DNA from 3 places in the Aureimonas sp. AU40 genome. Region 2 is predicted to be linked to each of the others. Evidence: riboswitches for the same ligand, from Rfam matches in the RefSeq annotation. Region 2 holds a riboswitch; each other region holds the start of a gene.
What was found. Region 2 has a riboswitch for thiamine pyrophosphate ahead of AUL32_RS10505 (ABC transporter permease). Riboswitches for the same ligand answer to the same signal wherever they lie in the genome.
Positions count from the first base shown of each region.

Region 1: it holds a riboswitch for thiamine pyrophosphate, as region 2 does, so the genes downstream of both, thiC (phosphomethylpyrimidine synthase ThiC) here and AUL32_RS10505 (ABC transporter permease) in region 2, are expected to answer to the same signal.
Region 3: it holds a riboswitch for thiamine pyrophosphate, as region 2 does, so the genes downstream of both, thiB (thiamine ABC transporter substrate binding subunit) here and AUL32_RS10505 (ABC transporter permease) in region 2, are expected to answer to the same signal.

Region 1 is NZ_BBWL01000039.1:41,428-46,395, forward strand. Features, by position in the region: gene AUL32_RS12915 (DsbE family thiol:disulfide interchange protein) at 1-180, shown strand, start outside; gene bla (class A beta-lactamase) at 499-1,392, shown strand; gene AUL32_RS12925 (LON peptidase substrate-binding domain-containing protein) at 1,854-2,534, shown strand; gene AUL32_RS12930 (Trm112 family protein) at 2,797-2,991, shown strand; TPP riboswitch at 3,038-3,140, shown strand; gene thiC (phosphomethylpyrimidine synthase ThiC) at 3,203-4,968, shown strand, end outside.
Region 2 is NZ_BBWL01000031.1:29,889-34,856, forward strand. Features, by position in the region: gene AUL32_RS10500 (UDP-glucose dehydrogenase family protein) at 1-1,145, shown strand, start outside; TPP riboswitch at 1,588-1,689, shown strand; gene AUL32_RS10505 (ABC transporter permease) at 1,828-2,613, shown strand; gene AUL32_RS10510 (ABC transporter substrate-binding protein) at 2,610-3,554, shown strand; gene thiD (bifunctional hydroxymethylpyrimidine kinase/phosphomethylpyrimidine kinase) at 3,551-4,369, shown strand; gene AUL32_RS10520 (TenA family protein) at 4,366-4,968, shown strand, end outside.
Region 3 is NZ_BBWL01000003.1:7,473-12,440, reverse strand. Features, by position in the region: gene AUL32_RS01330 (hypothetical protein) at 1-77, shown strand, start outside; gene AUL32_RS01325 (hypothetical protein) at 70-321, shown strand; gene AUL32_RS01320 (hypothetical protein) at 318-1,541, shown strand; tRNA gene AUL32_RS01315 (tRNA-Arg) at 1,605-1,681, opposite strand; gene AUL32_RS01310 (thiamine diphosphokinase) at 1,742-2,392, opposite strand; TPP riboswitch at 2,760-2,861, shown strand; gene thiB (thiamine ABC transporter substrate binding subunit) at 2,907-3,920, shown strand; gene AUL32_RS01300 (ABC transporter permease subunit) at 3,985-4,968, shown strand, end outside.

The DNA.
Region 1 (4,968 bases), on a different contig from region 2:
CCCTATGCCCGCGTCGGCACCGACGAGCGCGGCACGGCGGCGATCGACTGGGGCGTCTACGGCGTGCCGGAGACCTTTCTCGTCGGCGCGGACGGGCGCATTCTCTGGAAGCAGACCGGGCCGCTGAACGAACGCGCCATCCGGGAAGGTCTGATGCCGGCATTGGCCGGCGCGCGCTGAGGGAGCCGGAGCGACGACCGCCGAGCGTGGCTGAGCTGAACCCTTTGTCGGCTGTTAAAGCGCCCCAAAGACGCTGAAGGGAGCTGAGCGCGTTGCCGCGTCAGGGAATGCGCGGGCCTGATAGAGAAACCGGCGCAGCCCCCTGGGTGGCGTCGTTTCATCCCTATCGCGCATCCGGTGTGACGGCGTCCCGAAATCGCCGGCCAAAGTTCGCACCTTCATTCTTTCCTGTGTCCGGCTCGCCAGCCCAGCCTCCCCGGCCTCCGAACCGCCCTCTTCGCCGGCCAAATGGGAGGCAGACGATCAGCGGAGAACAGCATGTCGCCCCTTCTCACCCGCCGCCGATTCGGTGCCCTTGCCGGCGCCGGTCTCGCCTCCGGTTTCCTCCCGGCCTTCGCCGGGCAGGCGAGGGGCGAGGACGCGTTGAACGCGCTTCTGGCCGATATCGAAAAGCGCTTCTCGGCCCGACTCGGCGCCTTCGTTCACGACACCGGCTCGGGTCGGCGCTGGGCGCGGCGGGCGGACGAGCGCTTTCCCCTGTGCTCGACCTTCAAGGTCGTCGCGGCGGCGGGGCTGCTGGCGCGGGTGGACCGGGGCGAGGCGGACCTGTCGCGCCGCGTGGTGATCGCGAAGTCCGACCTCGTCACCTATTCGCCCGTGACCGAGAAACAGGTCGGCGGCGAGGGCATGACGCTGGCCGAGATCTGCGCGGCCGCGATCACCCGAAGCGACAACACGGCCGGCAACGTCCTGATCGACCAGCTCGGCGGGCCGGAGGGCGTCACGCGCTTCGCCCGCTCGCTCGGCGACGAGACCTTCCGGCTCGATCGGCGCGAGACCGACCTCAACGAGGCGACGCCCGGCGACCCCCGCGACACGACCAGCCCCGCCGCGATGACGAAGACGCTGCACGCGCTCCTGTTCGAGGACCATCTCAAGGACGTCTCGCGCTGGCGACTCGCCGAGTGGATGGTGGCCAACCAGACGGGCGGCGCCAAGCTTCGCGCCGGTCTGCCCAAGAGTTGGCACATCGGCGACAAGACCGGCGGCGGCGACCACGGCACGATGAACGACATCGCCGTGCTCTGGCCCCCCGAAGGCGCGCCGATCGTGGCGAGCCTTTATCTCACGGAAACCGAGGCTTCCTTCGACGAGCGCAACGCCGCCTTCGCCGAGATCGGCAACGCGCTGGCCAGGATCGTGCGGAGATAGGCGGCCAAAGGCGCCGAGCGGGACTGCCGTCGCCCGCAGAGCGCCGAGTGCGAAGGCGGCTCGATGCATGGGCTGGCATTGAGGCTGAACAGGCCGGCAAAACCTTCGCCGTGCCCCGGCGGCGCTCGACCTTGTGAGAATACGGCCCAGCGCGAAGACGAAGAGGAATTGCGGGCCCCCTCCGACTTTGCCTTCGCGCTCCGGCCGCTCGCCTGCGTGCTCACGCCGCTCTTGAGTTCGGGGCGAGACGCGCCAGTTCCATGAAGCTGTCATGAACCAGCGACAGGCCTTGCGCCGGATCGGCGGATCGGGTTCCGAGGCTGCGGGCGACGTCGCCCGGGCGACCCGTTGGCCTGTCCGCGCCGATCCGCCTTGGGGCGTCACTGATGGACCTGCCTGGGTGACGCGAGACCTGTCCCTGGTTCATAACAGCCTCAAGGCTCGATCGGAGAATCGCATTGGTGCAAGCAGGCAACGTCACCTACCGTTCGGAGACCGACCTCCCGGAAACGGTGGCCGTGTTTCCCCTGACCGGCGCGCTGCTTCTGCCGGGCGGGCAGATGCCGCTGAACATCTTCGAACCGCGCTATCTCGCGCTGATCGACGATGCCATGACGGGCGCGCGGGTGATCGGCATGATCCAGCCGCGCCTCGACGGCGCGCTGCAGCCCTCCGGCGAGCCGGAGCTTTGCGCCGTCGGATGCCTGGGGCGCATCACCTCGCTGACCGAGACCGGCGACGGGCGCTATCTCCTCAACCTGCAGGGCATCGCGCGCTTCCGGGTGATCGAGGAGCACGAGAGCGCCGAGCCCTTCCGCCTCTGCCGCATCAAGCCCTTCGCCAGCGATCTGGAGTCCGGCGAGGGCGAGGAGGAGGTGGACCGCGACGCGCTTCTGAAAGCCTTCCGTTCCTATCTCCAGGCCAACCAGCTGGAGGCCGATTGGGAAAGCGTGTCCAAGGCCTCCAACGAGACGCTGGTCAACGCCCTGTCGATGATGTCGCCCTATGGCGCGGCCGAGAAGCAGGCGCTTCTGGAAGCCCCCGACCTCAAGACGCGGGCCGAGACGCTGGTCGCCATCACCGAGATCGCCCTGGTGCGCGAGGGCAGCGAGGACGGAAACGGCTCGCAGACCCTGCAATAGGCGAACCGGGAGACCGTTCGGGCTCTTGGCCGGGTCGGTGCGAGGGCGCCTTTTCGCCGTCGGCCGTCGGCCTGGACCCTTGCGGATAGGACTTCGCATCGCTCGAGTGCGGCGCCTCGCGAAGGTCGAAACAGGCTCTTGCACGGGGCGCGGCGCTTCGAGCCCGAGACTTGGCAGGGTCCGGCCCGGCCTGTATCCAGCCGGCTGAACGCGGCGTTGCCGGAGGCGACGGCAGGCGACCCGACGAAACGAGGAGACTGGCATGGTGGACGACGCGGAACGCAAGGGTCGCCCCGACCCCAAGCTCCTGGAACTCCTGGTCTGCCCGCTGACCAAGACGGGGCTGAGCTATGATTCCGAGCGCAACGAGCTGGTCTCGCGCGCTGCGCGCCTGGCCTATCCCATCCGCAACGGCATCCCGATCATGCTCCCGTCCGAAGCGCGCGAGATCGACTGAGCCCATCGGCCCGGTCTTGACAGACAGAGCCCGTCTGGCCACCCTTCGCGCGTCCGAGGGGTGTCCCATGTGGGGCTGAGATGGCGCGAGCCGAACCCTTTGAACCTGATCCGGGTCATGCCGGCGAAGGGACGGAAAGGGTGCCGCCGCGCGGCATCGCGCCGCCGCTCATCGCAACAGATCCCGGATCTCCTTTTTGTTGGAGATCCTGATGTCCGCTTCCCCCACCCTTCCCGCCACCGTGACCACCGGGCCGATTCGCGGCTCGCGCAAGGTCTATGCCGCGCCGCGCGGCGCGCCGGAGATCCGCGTGCCCTTTCGCGAGATCGCGCTGAGCGACCCGGCCGAGCCGCCTTTGCGCGTCTACGACGCGTCCGGCCCCTACACGGACGCCGACGCCGGCATCGACCTTTCGCGCGGCCTTGCCCCGGTTCGCGACGCCTGGATCGCCGCGCGCGGCTATCCGCTGGTGGAGCCCCGCGCCGTGAGGCCGGAGGACAACGGCCATGTCGGGGCCGACCGGCTGGTCGAGCCTTGCCCCGCCGCCCATGGCGTGCGGCGCGGGCGGGAGGGCGAGCGCGTCACGCAGCTGGAATGGGCGCGGGCGGGAATCGTCACCCCGGAAATGATCTATGTCGCCCATCGCGAGAATCTGGCGCGCGAGGCGGCGCTGGCGGAGGCGGCCGAGCGGCTGGGCGACGGCGAAAGCTTCGGGGCGGCGATCCCCGAATTCGTCACGCCCGAATTCGTGCGCGACGAGGTGGCGCGTGGGCGGGCCATCCTTCCCGCCAACATCAACCATCCCGAGCTCGAGCCGATGGTGATCGGGCGCAACTTCCTGGTGAAGATCAACGCCAATATCGGCAATTCCGCCGTCAGCTCGGGCGTGGCCGAGGAGGTGGAGAAGCTGGTCTGGGCGATCCGCTGGGGCGCCGACACGGTGATGGACCTCTCCACAGGGCGCAACATCCACAATATCCGCTCTTGGATCCTGCGCAATTCGCCGGTGCCGATCGGCACGGTGCCGATCTACCAGGCGCTGGAGAAGGTCGGCGGCGATCCCCTGAAGCTCGACTGGGAGGTGTTCAAGGACACGCTGATCGAGCAGGCCGAGCAGGGCGTCGACTATTTCACCATCCATGCCGGCGTGCGTCTCGCCCATGTGCCGCTGGCCGCCCGGCGCGTCACCGGCATCGTCAGCCGGGGCGGCTCGATCATGGCGCGCTGGTGCCTCTCGAAGCATCGCGAAAGCTTCCTCTACGAGCGCTTCGACGAGATCTGCGAGATCATGCGCCGGTTCGACGTGTCCTTCTCGCTGGGGGACGGGCTGCGGCCGGGCTCGGTGGCGGACGCCAACGACGCCGCGCAGTTCGCCGAACTGGACACGCTGGGCGAGCTGACCAAGATCGCCTGGGATCGGGGCTGTCAGGTCATGGTCGAGGGGCCGGGCCACGTGCCCATGCACAAGATCAAAGCCAATATGGACAAGCAGCTGGCGACCTGCGGCGAGGCACCCTTCTATACGCTGGGACCGCTCGCGACCGATATTGCGCCGGGCTACGACCACATCACCTCCGCCATCGGCGCGGCGCAGATCGGCTGGTTCGGCACGGCCATGCTCTGCTACGTCACGCCCAAGGAGCATCTCGGCCTGCCCGACCGGGACGACGTGAAGACCGGCGTCGTCACCTACAAGATCGCCGCCCATGCCGCCGATCTCGCCAAGGGCCATCCGGCGGCGCGCTTGCGGGATGACGCACTGTCGCGCGCCCGCTTCGACTTCCGCTGGGAGGACCAGTTCAACCTCTCGCTCGACCCCGACACGGCCCGCGCCTTCCACGACGAGACCCTGCCCAAGGAAGCGCACAAGACAGCCCATTTCTGCTCCATGTGCGGGCCGAAATTCTGTTCGATGGAAATCTCCCGCGACCTGAAGCGCGAAGCCGAGGCGCTGGCCGGAATGGAGGCCAAGTCCGC
Region 2 (4,968 bases):
GCTTCACCACCAATATCGCGGAAGCCGTATCGGGCGCCGACATCGTCATGATCGCGGTCGGCACGCCGACCCGCAAGCTCGACGGCAATGCCGACCTTCAATATGTCTTCGCCGCCAGCCGCGACATCGCCCGCGCGCTGAGTCACCCGGCCGTGATCGTGACGAAGTCCACCGTGCCGGCCGGCACGGGCATGGAGATCAAGCGGATCATCGCGCGCGAAAATCCGACGCTGGATTTCGACATCGCCTCGAACCCGGAATTCCTGCGCGAGGGCAACGCGCTGTCCGATTTCATGAAGCCCGACCGCATCGTGGTCGGCACGGAAACGGAGCGCGCCCGCGCCATGATGGAGGCGCTCTACCGCCCGTTCACCGCCCAGGGCTTCGAGCTGATCTCGACCGACATCGTCTCGGCCGAGCTCATCAAATATGCCGCCAACACGTTTCTGGCGACGAAGGTCTCCTTCATCAACGAGATGGCCGACATCTGCGAGAAGGTCGGTGGCAATATTTCCGACATCTCGCGCGGCATGGGCTCGGACAAGCGCATCGGCCGCGCCTTCCTGCAGCCCGGCCCCGGCTATGGCGGCTCCTGCTTCCCGAAGGATACGCTCGCCATGGTCCATATCGGCGAGAAGGCGCTGAGCCCGGCGACCATCGTGGAGGCCGTGATCGCGGTGAACCGCGCCCGGCCGCATCGCATGGTGGCCAAGGTCGTGGCGGCCGCCGGCGGCGACGTGCGTGGCAAGACGGTCGCCTTGCTTGGTCTCACCTTCAAGCCCGAGACCGACGACGTGCGCGACAGCGTGGCCGTTCTGGTGGCCGAACAGCTCGCCGGCCAGGGCGCGCTGGTGCGCGCCTACGACCCGCAGGGCATGGACCATGCGCGCGAGCTTCTGGGCGAGGCGGTGGACTATGCGCCGAGCATGGACGCCGCGTTGGACCGGGCCGATCTCTGCGTGCTCGCCACCGAATGGCGCGAGTTCGCCGAGCGCCCGCTGGCCGACTACAAGCGGCTCCTGCGCACGCCCATGATCGTCGACTTCCGAAACGTCTTCGTGCCGGCCGAAGTGGCGAAGGCGGGGCTCGGTTATCTCTCGATCGGCCGGGCCGGCGTGCCCGCGCCCGAGCTTCTGCCGGCCTGAGACATCGGGACGAGACCGGTGGGCAGAGGATGGGCTAGGGATTTTGGCCTGTTCACGAAGAGCAAGGCTTGAGGGATGCCGGTGGCTTCGCTCAAGCAAGCGCGACGACGGGGCGGGACAAAGGGCTCAAGGCATCCAATCCCGGTAGGTTTCGTTCCAAGTCCCAAGAGACTGCTTACGACCCGGTCGGGTCCGGCAGTTTGGCGACGTTCCGCCGCCGTCCAAAGGCGAGCCGTTCCACACGGGCAGAGGTTCGTCTGTCGCTATGGACACTGGGACTGTTGCTCGTCTTCGCCGATACGTTCTCGCATCCCGAGCGTTTGGCGGCACGCGAACGACGAGGCATCACGCGGCACCGTTCCGCCGTCGAACGGCACGCTTTGGGCCGCCCCCCCCCCTGGGCGCTTCGGTTGACAAAGCAGAACGAGGCCGGCATCACTTGGCTCATTCCGAGGGGTGTGCCGCGAGGCGCTGAGATGGCGGGAGCCGAACCCTTGAACCTGATCCGGGTCATACCGGCGTAGGAACGGGAATGGGCGGCGCTCTGCTGCCCGCGCACCTTCTTCGCTTCACTCCGGATCTCTTGCGGACCCTGCTTTGGGGCTGAGGAGATCGCATGCGCCACCATCCGCCCTGCCGCCCCGACTGGCCCCGCCTCGCCTGCTGCGGGGTCTAGGCCGATATGCGCGCCCTTCGCGCTACCCTGTTCGGGCTTCTAGCGGTGCTTCTGGCCTGGGGGCTCTTCGTCGCGCTGGCGCAGCCGCCGCCCTACATGCTGCCCGGGCCGCTTCGGGTCGCCGAGGTGCTCTGGACACGCGCCGGCTTTCTTCTGGCCAATGGCTGGCTGACCCTGATCGAGACGGTGCTCGGCCTCCTATTCGGCTCGCTGGCCGGCGCGCTGGCGGGGCTTGGCGTGGTGCTCTGGCCGCGCCTCGGGCGCGTGGCCTGGCCGCTGCTTCTCGTGCTCCAGGCCATGCCGGTCTTCGCGCTGGCGCCCCTGCTCGTGCTTTGGCTCGGATTCGGCCTCGCTTCGAAGGTCATGATGGCCTCGCTGGTTCTGTTCTTTCCCGTCGCCTCGGCCTTCGCGGACGGGCTGCGACGCACCGAGCCCGAACTGCTCGACGCCACCGCGCTCACCGTGGCGAGCCACTGGCAGACGCTGCGCTTCGTTCGCATTCCGCTCGCCATGCCGGCGCTGATCACCGGCCTTCGCGTCGCCGCCCCCCTTGCCCCGCTCGGCGCGGTGATCGGCGAATGGGTCGGCGCCTCGGGCGGGCTCGGCTTCGTGATGATCCAGGCCAATGCCCGGATGCAAACCGACCTGATGTTCGCGGCGCTGGCCATCCTCGCCGCGATGACGCTGGCGCTGCGCGCACTGGTGGACGAGTTCGCCCCCCGCCTCGCCCCTTGGGCCGCCGAAAGCGGCCCCTCCCCCTTTCCCTCCCTCCTTCGAAGAAAGTCCTCCTGATGCGTCCTTTCCTCTCGGCCGCCGCGCTGGCCGTCTCGCTCCTGGCGACGCCGGCTCTCGCAGCCGACAAGCTGACCGTCCTGCTCGAATGGTTCGTGAACCCCGACCATGCGCCGCTGGTCGTCGCCAAGGAGAAGGGCATCTTCGCCAGCCACGGGCTGGACGTGGAACTGGTGCCGCCGGCCGACCCGTCCGCGCCGCCGCGCCTTCTGGCGGCGGGCCAGGCCGATATCGCACTCCACTACCAGCCGAGCCTGATGCTCGACCATGCGGCCGGGCTGCCGCTCGTGCGCTTCGGCACGCTGGTGGAAACGCCGCTCAACACGGTCGCGGTGCTGGCGAACGGGCCGATCAAGACGCTGGCCGATCTGAAGGGCAAGCGCATCGGCTATTCCGTTGCGGGCGTGGAGGAGGCGGTTCTCTCCGCCATGCTCGGCTCGGCCGGCCTCGCTTTGCCCGACGTCGAGCTGGTGAACGTCAACTTCGCGCTCACCGCCTCGCTCAGCGCCGGCAATGTGGACGCCACGATCGGCTCCTATCGCAATTTCGAGGCGACGCAGATGCGGCTCGAAAAGCACGAGGGTCGCTTCTTCTTTCCCGAGGAGAACGGCGTGCCGCCCTATGACGAGCTGATCTACGTCACGCGCCGCGATCTGGCCACCGACCCGCGCCTGCCGCGCTTCCTCGACGCGGTGGAAGAGGCGACGCTCTTCCTCACCAACCATCCCGACGAGGCGCTTCAGCTTTTCCTCAAGGCCTATCCCGATCTCGACGACACGCTGAACCGCACCGCCTTCGCCGACACGCTGCCGCGCTTCGCCAAGCGCCCCGGCGCGCTGGACACGGCCGGCATGAACCGCTTCGCCGGCTTCCTCAAGGACAAGGGGCTGATCCCCGCCGTGCCGCCGATCGCGGATTATGCGGTGGAGCTGAAGCGGTGATCCCGGTCGCGCTGACCATCGCGGGCTCGGATTCGGGGGGCGGCGCGGGCATCCAGGCCGATCTCAAGACCTTCTCCGCGCTTGGCGTCTTCGGCACCAGCGTTCTCACCGCCGTCACCGCGCAGAACACGCGCGGCGTCACCGCCGTCGAGACGCTCCCCCCCGCCATCGTCGCCGCGCAGATCGACGCCGTGCTCGGCGACTTCACGGTGGGCGGCATCAAGATCGGCATGGTGTCGAGCGAGCCGGTGATCCGCACGATCGCCGAGCGCCTGCGCGCCCATGGGCGGCGCGCCGTCGTGGACCCGGTCATGATTGCCACCTCGGGCGACAGGCTGATCGACGCGGACGCGCTGGAGGCGCTGCGCGAAGAGCTTCTGCCGCTCGCCGACGTGCTGACCCCCAACCTGCCGGAAGCCGCCCTTCTCTTGGGCACTGAGCCTGCCGCGAGCGAGGAGGCCATGCTCGGGCAGGGCGAGCGGCTGCTCGCCCTCGGCCCGCGCGCCGTTCTCATGAAGGGGGGGCACCGCGAAGGGCCGGACAGCGTCGATCTTCTCGTGTCCAATTCTAGCCTGCTGCGCCTTGCCTTTCCACGAGTCGAGACGAACAACGACCATGGCACGGGCTGCACCCTGGCGGCGGCCATCGCGGCGGGCCTTGCCAAGGGATTGGACCTCGAAAGCGCGGTGCGCGAGGCGCGTCTTTATCTCCAGGCCGCGCTCGCGGCCGGCGCCGCCTGGCGCCTTGGCTCGGGCCGTGGTCCCGTGCATCACTTCCACGCGCTTTGGCCCAAGGCCGGACAGGACGTCTCATGAGCCCTCGCTTCACCGACCAGCTGCGCGCCGGCACAGAGCCGCTTTGGAGCGAGGCGGCGGGGCACCGCTTCACCCGCGAGCTCATAGAGGGCACCGTCGCGCCAGACATCATGGCGGACTACCTCATCCAGGATCACCGCTTTCTCGACGCCTTTCTGACGTTGATCGGCGCGGCCATGGCGGCGAGCGATCGGTTCGAGGCGCGGCTGCGCCTTGCCCGCTTCGCCGGCTTGGTGGCGGGCGAAGAGAACACCTATTTCGAGCGCGCCTTCACCGCGCTCGGCGTTTCCGCCGAGCGGCGCGCCGGCGAGCCGGACACGGAGGCCACCGCCGGCTTCAAGGGGTTGATGCGCGAGGCGGCGGAGCGGCGCTCCTATGCCGCAGCGCTCAGCGTGCTGACGGTGGCCGAATGGCTTTATCTCGACTGGGCCTCGCGCGCCGTCGCGCCCCTGCCCGAGAGCTTCGTCCACCGGGAATGGATCACGCTGCACGACAATCCCGGCTTTCGCGACTTCGTGGCCTTCCTGCGCGCCGAACTCGACCGGGTGGGTCCGGCCGAGGCCGCGCTGTGTCAGGATCTGTTCGGCCGCGCGGTGGCG
Region 3 (4,968 bases), on a different contig from region 2:
CCGCTGGAGCGTTGATCCTTGCCGAGATCGAAAGGCTTGATCGCATCTCGAAAAATCGGAGCATGCCCTATGAGTGAGAGGGCTCAGGACAAGCTCTTCCTCGACGATAAGGAGATCGCGTCTCGGCTCGGCGTCAATACAAAGCTATTTCCTGCCATCGCCCGCACACTTGAAAAAGACGGCTTTCCCCGTCCCGATCCGATGTTCGAGGACAAGCGCTATTGGCCTGCCTGCCGCTCCTACCTCGACCGGCGGCATGGGGTCCGTCAGGATGACCAGGGGGCCATGCCTCTCAACCCTGATGGAAAGGAAAACTGGTGAAGACCGAAACTCCCGGCCTGCAGCGCAGGAAAAGGGCGGATGGATATGCACTTTATTGGGTGGCCCGCGCGATCTCGAAGAGGTCTGAGGGCTATCCAACGCCGACCATCCGCATCCACTCAACCGACGAGACGGAAATCGCGGCTCTATGCCGACGCTACTCGGCTGAGTTCTTGGAATGGCTAAGCGAACAGACCAATCCGCGCCCCAAGCGTTTTGATGGCACGATAAAGGGTTTGACCACGCTCTATCGCAAGAGCAAGGACAGCCCGTATCACGACCTGAAACCGAACTCGCGCGCGATGTATGACGAATCGCTCGACCTTCTGGAGCGAACCGTTGGCGATCGGCAGCTCGCCCGTCTTAGCGGATCGGACTTCCGCCGCTGGTACAAAAAGCTGCGCGAGCCCGCCCCGCCGAAGAAGGAAGGAGAGCTGCCCGGCCCCGAGCGCGTTCGCCGTGCGTTCAAGGCGATCCAGCTTCTGCGTATCAGCATCAAGTTTGGCGTCACGGAGAACCTAGCCGAATGCGTTCGGCTTGCGACCGTCCTTGAGGCTATGCGATTCGAAGCGCCGCCAGCGCGGGAGACCTTCCTCAGCTTCGAACAGTCGGCCGCGATCATCGCCAGGGCTATCGAGATGAAGCGACCGAGCATTGCCATCGCCCAGGCCCTCCAGTTCGAACTGACGCTCCGCCAGATCGATGTCATCGGAATCTGGACGATCGTGGAGGACGGCAGCAAGGCAGGGATCGTTCATCTCGGCCGACGTTGGTCCGGCGGGCTTCTCTGGAGCGAGATCGATTCGACCGGCATCCTACGCAAGCGCACCACCAAGACCGGCCAGCAAGCCGTCCATGATACGAATGCCTATCCGCTTGTGGCCCAGGTGCTCGCCCTCGTGCCGGCAGAGAAGCGCGTCGGCCCTATCATCGTGAACGAGACAACTGGACTACCCTATCGCTACCGGAACTTCATGCAGATGTGGCGCGCCATCGCTACCAAAGCCGGAGTTCCAAAAACGGTCTGGAGCCGAGACAGCCGGGCCGGGGGCGTCACGGAGGGCACCGACGCAGGCGTGGATTTGGAGGCGATGCGGCATCACGCAAATCACAGCCAAGCCGCGACCACTGCCCTTTACAGCCGCAAAACCTTGGAGAAAACGAGAGGCGTGGCAGCAGCCCGGATTGCCGCTCGGAACAGACCGAAAACGGCAGGGTAACAACGCCGTCGCAACATGGTCGCAATGTGCGACCCAGTACGTAGGCTAGAGCACTGAGTTCGTTGGTGATCCCAATAGGATTCGAACCTATGACCCCCAGATTAGGAATCTGGTGCTCTATCCTGCTGAGCTATGGGACCCTCAGAGACTTATAGCGGACGCGGCGGGGTTGGCCAAGGGTGGGCGCTGCATTCGCTGGGTCAGCGGCGCGCCGGGTCGGCTTGGAGAAGAAGGATCGCGCGGCCGGTTTCCAGGCCGAGGCGGATCGGGCCGGTCGCTTCGTTGGACTGGGTCAGGATCGAGGGGAAGGGAATGTCCACGCGGGCGAGCGGAAAGCGCGCGCCCTCGACCGTCAGGCCTGTGAGGTCGGTGAACTTGAGCAGCGAGAATTGCGCGCCCGGCGCGGCCTCGATCTCCATCCAGCCGGGGCGCAGCGGCAGGGCGTGCTCGATCCCGTCGAACAGCGCAAGCCTCAGGGCGGGGTCTGCCTCTACCTCCCGCAAAGCGATGACCAGATGGGAAAAGGCGTGGTCGCTGCGCCCGCCTAGCGCACCGACAAGGAGAAGGTCGCATCCGCCGCGAAGCTTCGCGGCTTCGATCGCGAGTTCGCCGTCGGTGCGATCCTTGTCGCGCGGAAAGGCCTCGCGCGCCATCGCGCAGTCGCGCAGCGCAGCCGGCGGCTCGGGCGGGGCGGAGTCGAAATCGCCGATCCAGAGTTCGGGGCAGAGACCCAGCGCCACGGCATGCGCAATGCCGCCATCCGCCGCGATCACGCGACGGCCGGCAACGGCTTGGCGCAGCGCGGGCGTCGGGTCGATCGGCCCGGCCAGAAGGATGGCAAAACGGCTCATGTGAATTCCTCCGAACCTCCGTCGGCCCCCACCCGCGAGATGGGGCCAGTTCGGTTGCGGCATGCAAGACCGACCCGAGCGGTATCACGCCCGACCGGAAAGCCGCGAGGGCAGCCCGCCTTGCAAGGGTTTCGATCAACGCCTCATAGGGTGGAGCCAGGCCGAATGCCAGGGGGCAGGCCGGCCCCCGCGCTGGGGTCCGATGGTGCCGTCCGCTGCCTGAACCTGGCTGAACGCGATGCGGCTCAATGCTCCGCAAGGTTTGGTCAGCGCCGGCTAGCAAGTGACGATCGACAGGCGCCTGCCCCTCCTCGGCCCCGCGCCCCAAACGCCCTTGCCGCGTTTCCTCTGCCCCGCTAGTTAAGATCCCGCTCACACGGGGTGCCCTTCGGGGCTGAGAGGCGCTACGGCCCAACCCGACGAACCTGATCCGGCTCGCACCGGCGGAGGGATGGAGAGCGTCGCGGCACTGGCCCGAAGGCGTTTTCGTTCATCTGAAACCATGGAGAACGGGATGCTTCGCCCTGCCCTCGCCGCCGGACTTCTGGCCTCCCTCGCGGGTCTTTCCCCTGCACTGGCGCAGGACGGCGGCAAGCCGGTTCTCACTGTCTATACCTACGAGAGCTTCGTACCGGATTGGGGTCCCGGCCCCAAGGTCGAGGCGGCCTTCGAGGCCGAATGCGGCTGCGACCTGCGCTTCGTCGGGCTGGAGGATGGCGTCGCCATTCTCAACCGGCTGAAGCTGGAGGGCGAGAGTACACAGGCCGACATCGCGCTTGGCCTCACCGCAGAGCTGGTGCCGGAGTTCAAGAAGACCGGGCTTTTCGCGCCCTCAGGGGTCGATCTGTCGCCGCTCGCCATTCCCGGCGGCTTCTCGGACGATGTGTTCGTGCCCTTCGACTATTCCTATCTCGCCTTCGTCTACGACACGGAGGTGGTGAAGACCCCGCCCGCCAGCCTGGACGAGCTGGTGAACGGCGATCCCGAGCAGAAGATCGCGATCCAAGATCCGCGCACCTCGACGCCCGGTCTCGGCTTTCTTCTTTGGATGAAGGCGGTCTATGGCGATGGTGCCGAGGAAAAGTGGCGCACGCTTTCGCGCCGCATCCTGACCGTGACGCCCGGCTGGAGCGAGGCCTACGGGCTCTTCACCAAGGGCGAGGTGCCGATGGTACTCTCCTACACCACCTCCCCCGCCTATCATCAGATCGAGGAAGGCACCGAGCGCTACAAGGCGGCGGCCTTCTCGGAGGGGCACTATCTCCAGGTGGAGCTTGCGGGCCGGCTGCGCACGTCGAAACAGCCCGAGCTCGCGCAGCGCTTCCTCGCCTTCACCCTGACGCCTGCTTTCCAGAAGCTGATCCCGACCGGCAATTGGGCCCTGCCCGCCACCAAACCCGCCGAGCCGCTGCCGCCGGCCTTCGAAACGCTGGTGCAGCCGGCCAAGCCGCTGGCGATCGATGCCGAGACGGTGGCCACCCATCGCGAAGCCTGGACGGCCGAATGGCTTCGCGCGCTGGGGCGTTGAGCGGGACGCAGCCGGCCGCAGGCTTGTCGGCGGACCGCCTTTTGCGCACGGGCGGTCGAAGCGTTTGAACCGAAGCGCCGAGCAGGATCGCCTGTTTCTGTCCGCTGCCGACCGGCGCTTTCGGCGCGGGGCGGCATTGGGTGCGCTTGCGCTTGTTCTGGCCTTCCTGTTCGCGCCCTTCCTGATCCTGGGCACCGGGACGGAGGGGCTGGCGCCGGCGCTGGCGAGCCTCACCGATCCCTATCTCCTCGGCGTCATCCGCTTCACGCTGACCCAGGCGATCCTTTCGACGCTGCTGTCCCTCCTGTTCGGCGTTCCCTTCGCCCTGGCGCTGCATCGCAACCGCCTGCCCGGCCGCGCGCTTCTCCTGAAGCTTCTGCTCCTGCCGCAGGCGCTGCCCGTGCTGGTCGGCGCGCTGGGGCTCGTCACGGTGTTCGGGCGAAACGGCGTGGTGGCCGATCTCATGGTCTGGGCCGGGCTTCCCCGCCCCTCGATCTACGGCCTGCCCGGCATTCTCATCGCCCATGTCTTCTTCAACATGCCGCTGGTGACGCGCATGGCGATGGGCGGGTTGCAGGCGGTGCCGGCGGAAAGCTGGAGGCTCGCGGGCCAATTGGCGCTGTCGCCGCTCGCGACCTTTCGCCTCGTGGAAGCGCCCGCGCTCCGCGCCGTGCTGCCGGGCGCGGCCGCCCTCGTCTTCATGCTCTGCTTCACGAGCTTCACCCTGGTTCTGGTGCTCGGCGGTGGGCCGGCGGGGACGACGCTTCAGGTCGCGATCTATCAGGCACTGCGCTATGACTTCGCGCCCGGCCGCGCGCTGGCGCTGGCCTTGGCGCAGGTCGCCCTCGTCGCGCTGTTCCTGCTGCCGACCATCGTAGCGCGCGCGGGCGGGGCCCTCGGTGGCTTCGGGCTCGGCGCACCGCAGCGCCGCTTCGACCCGCCCGCCCCGCTCAAACGCGCCGCCGACTGGCTGGTGCTGACCCTCGGCCTTCTGTTCCTACTGGCGCCCTTCGCCGCGATCGTCTGGAGCGGGTTGCAGGCCGATCTC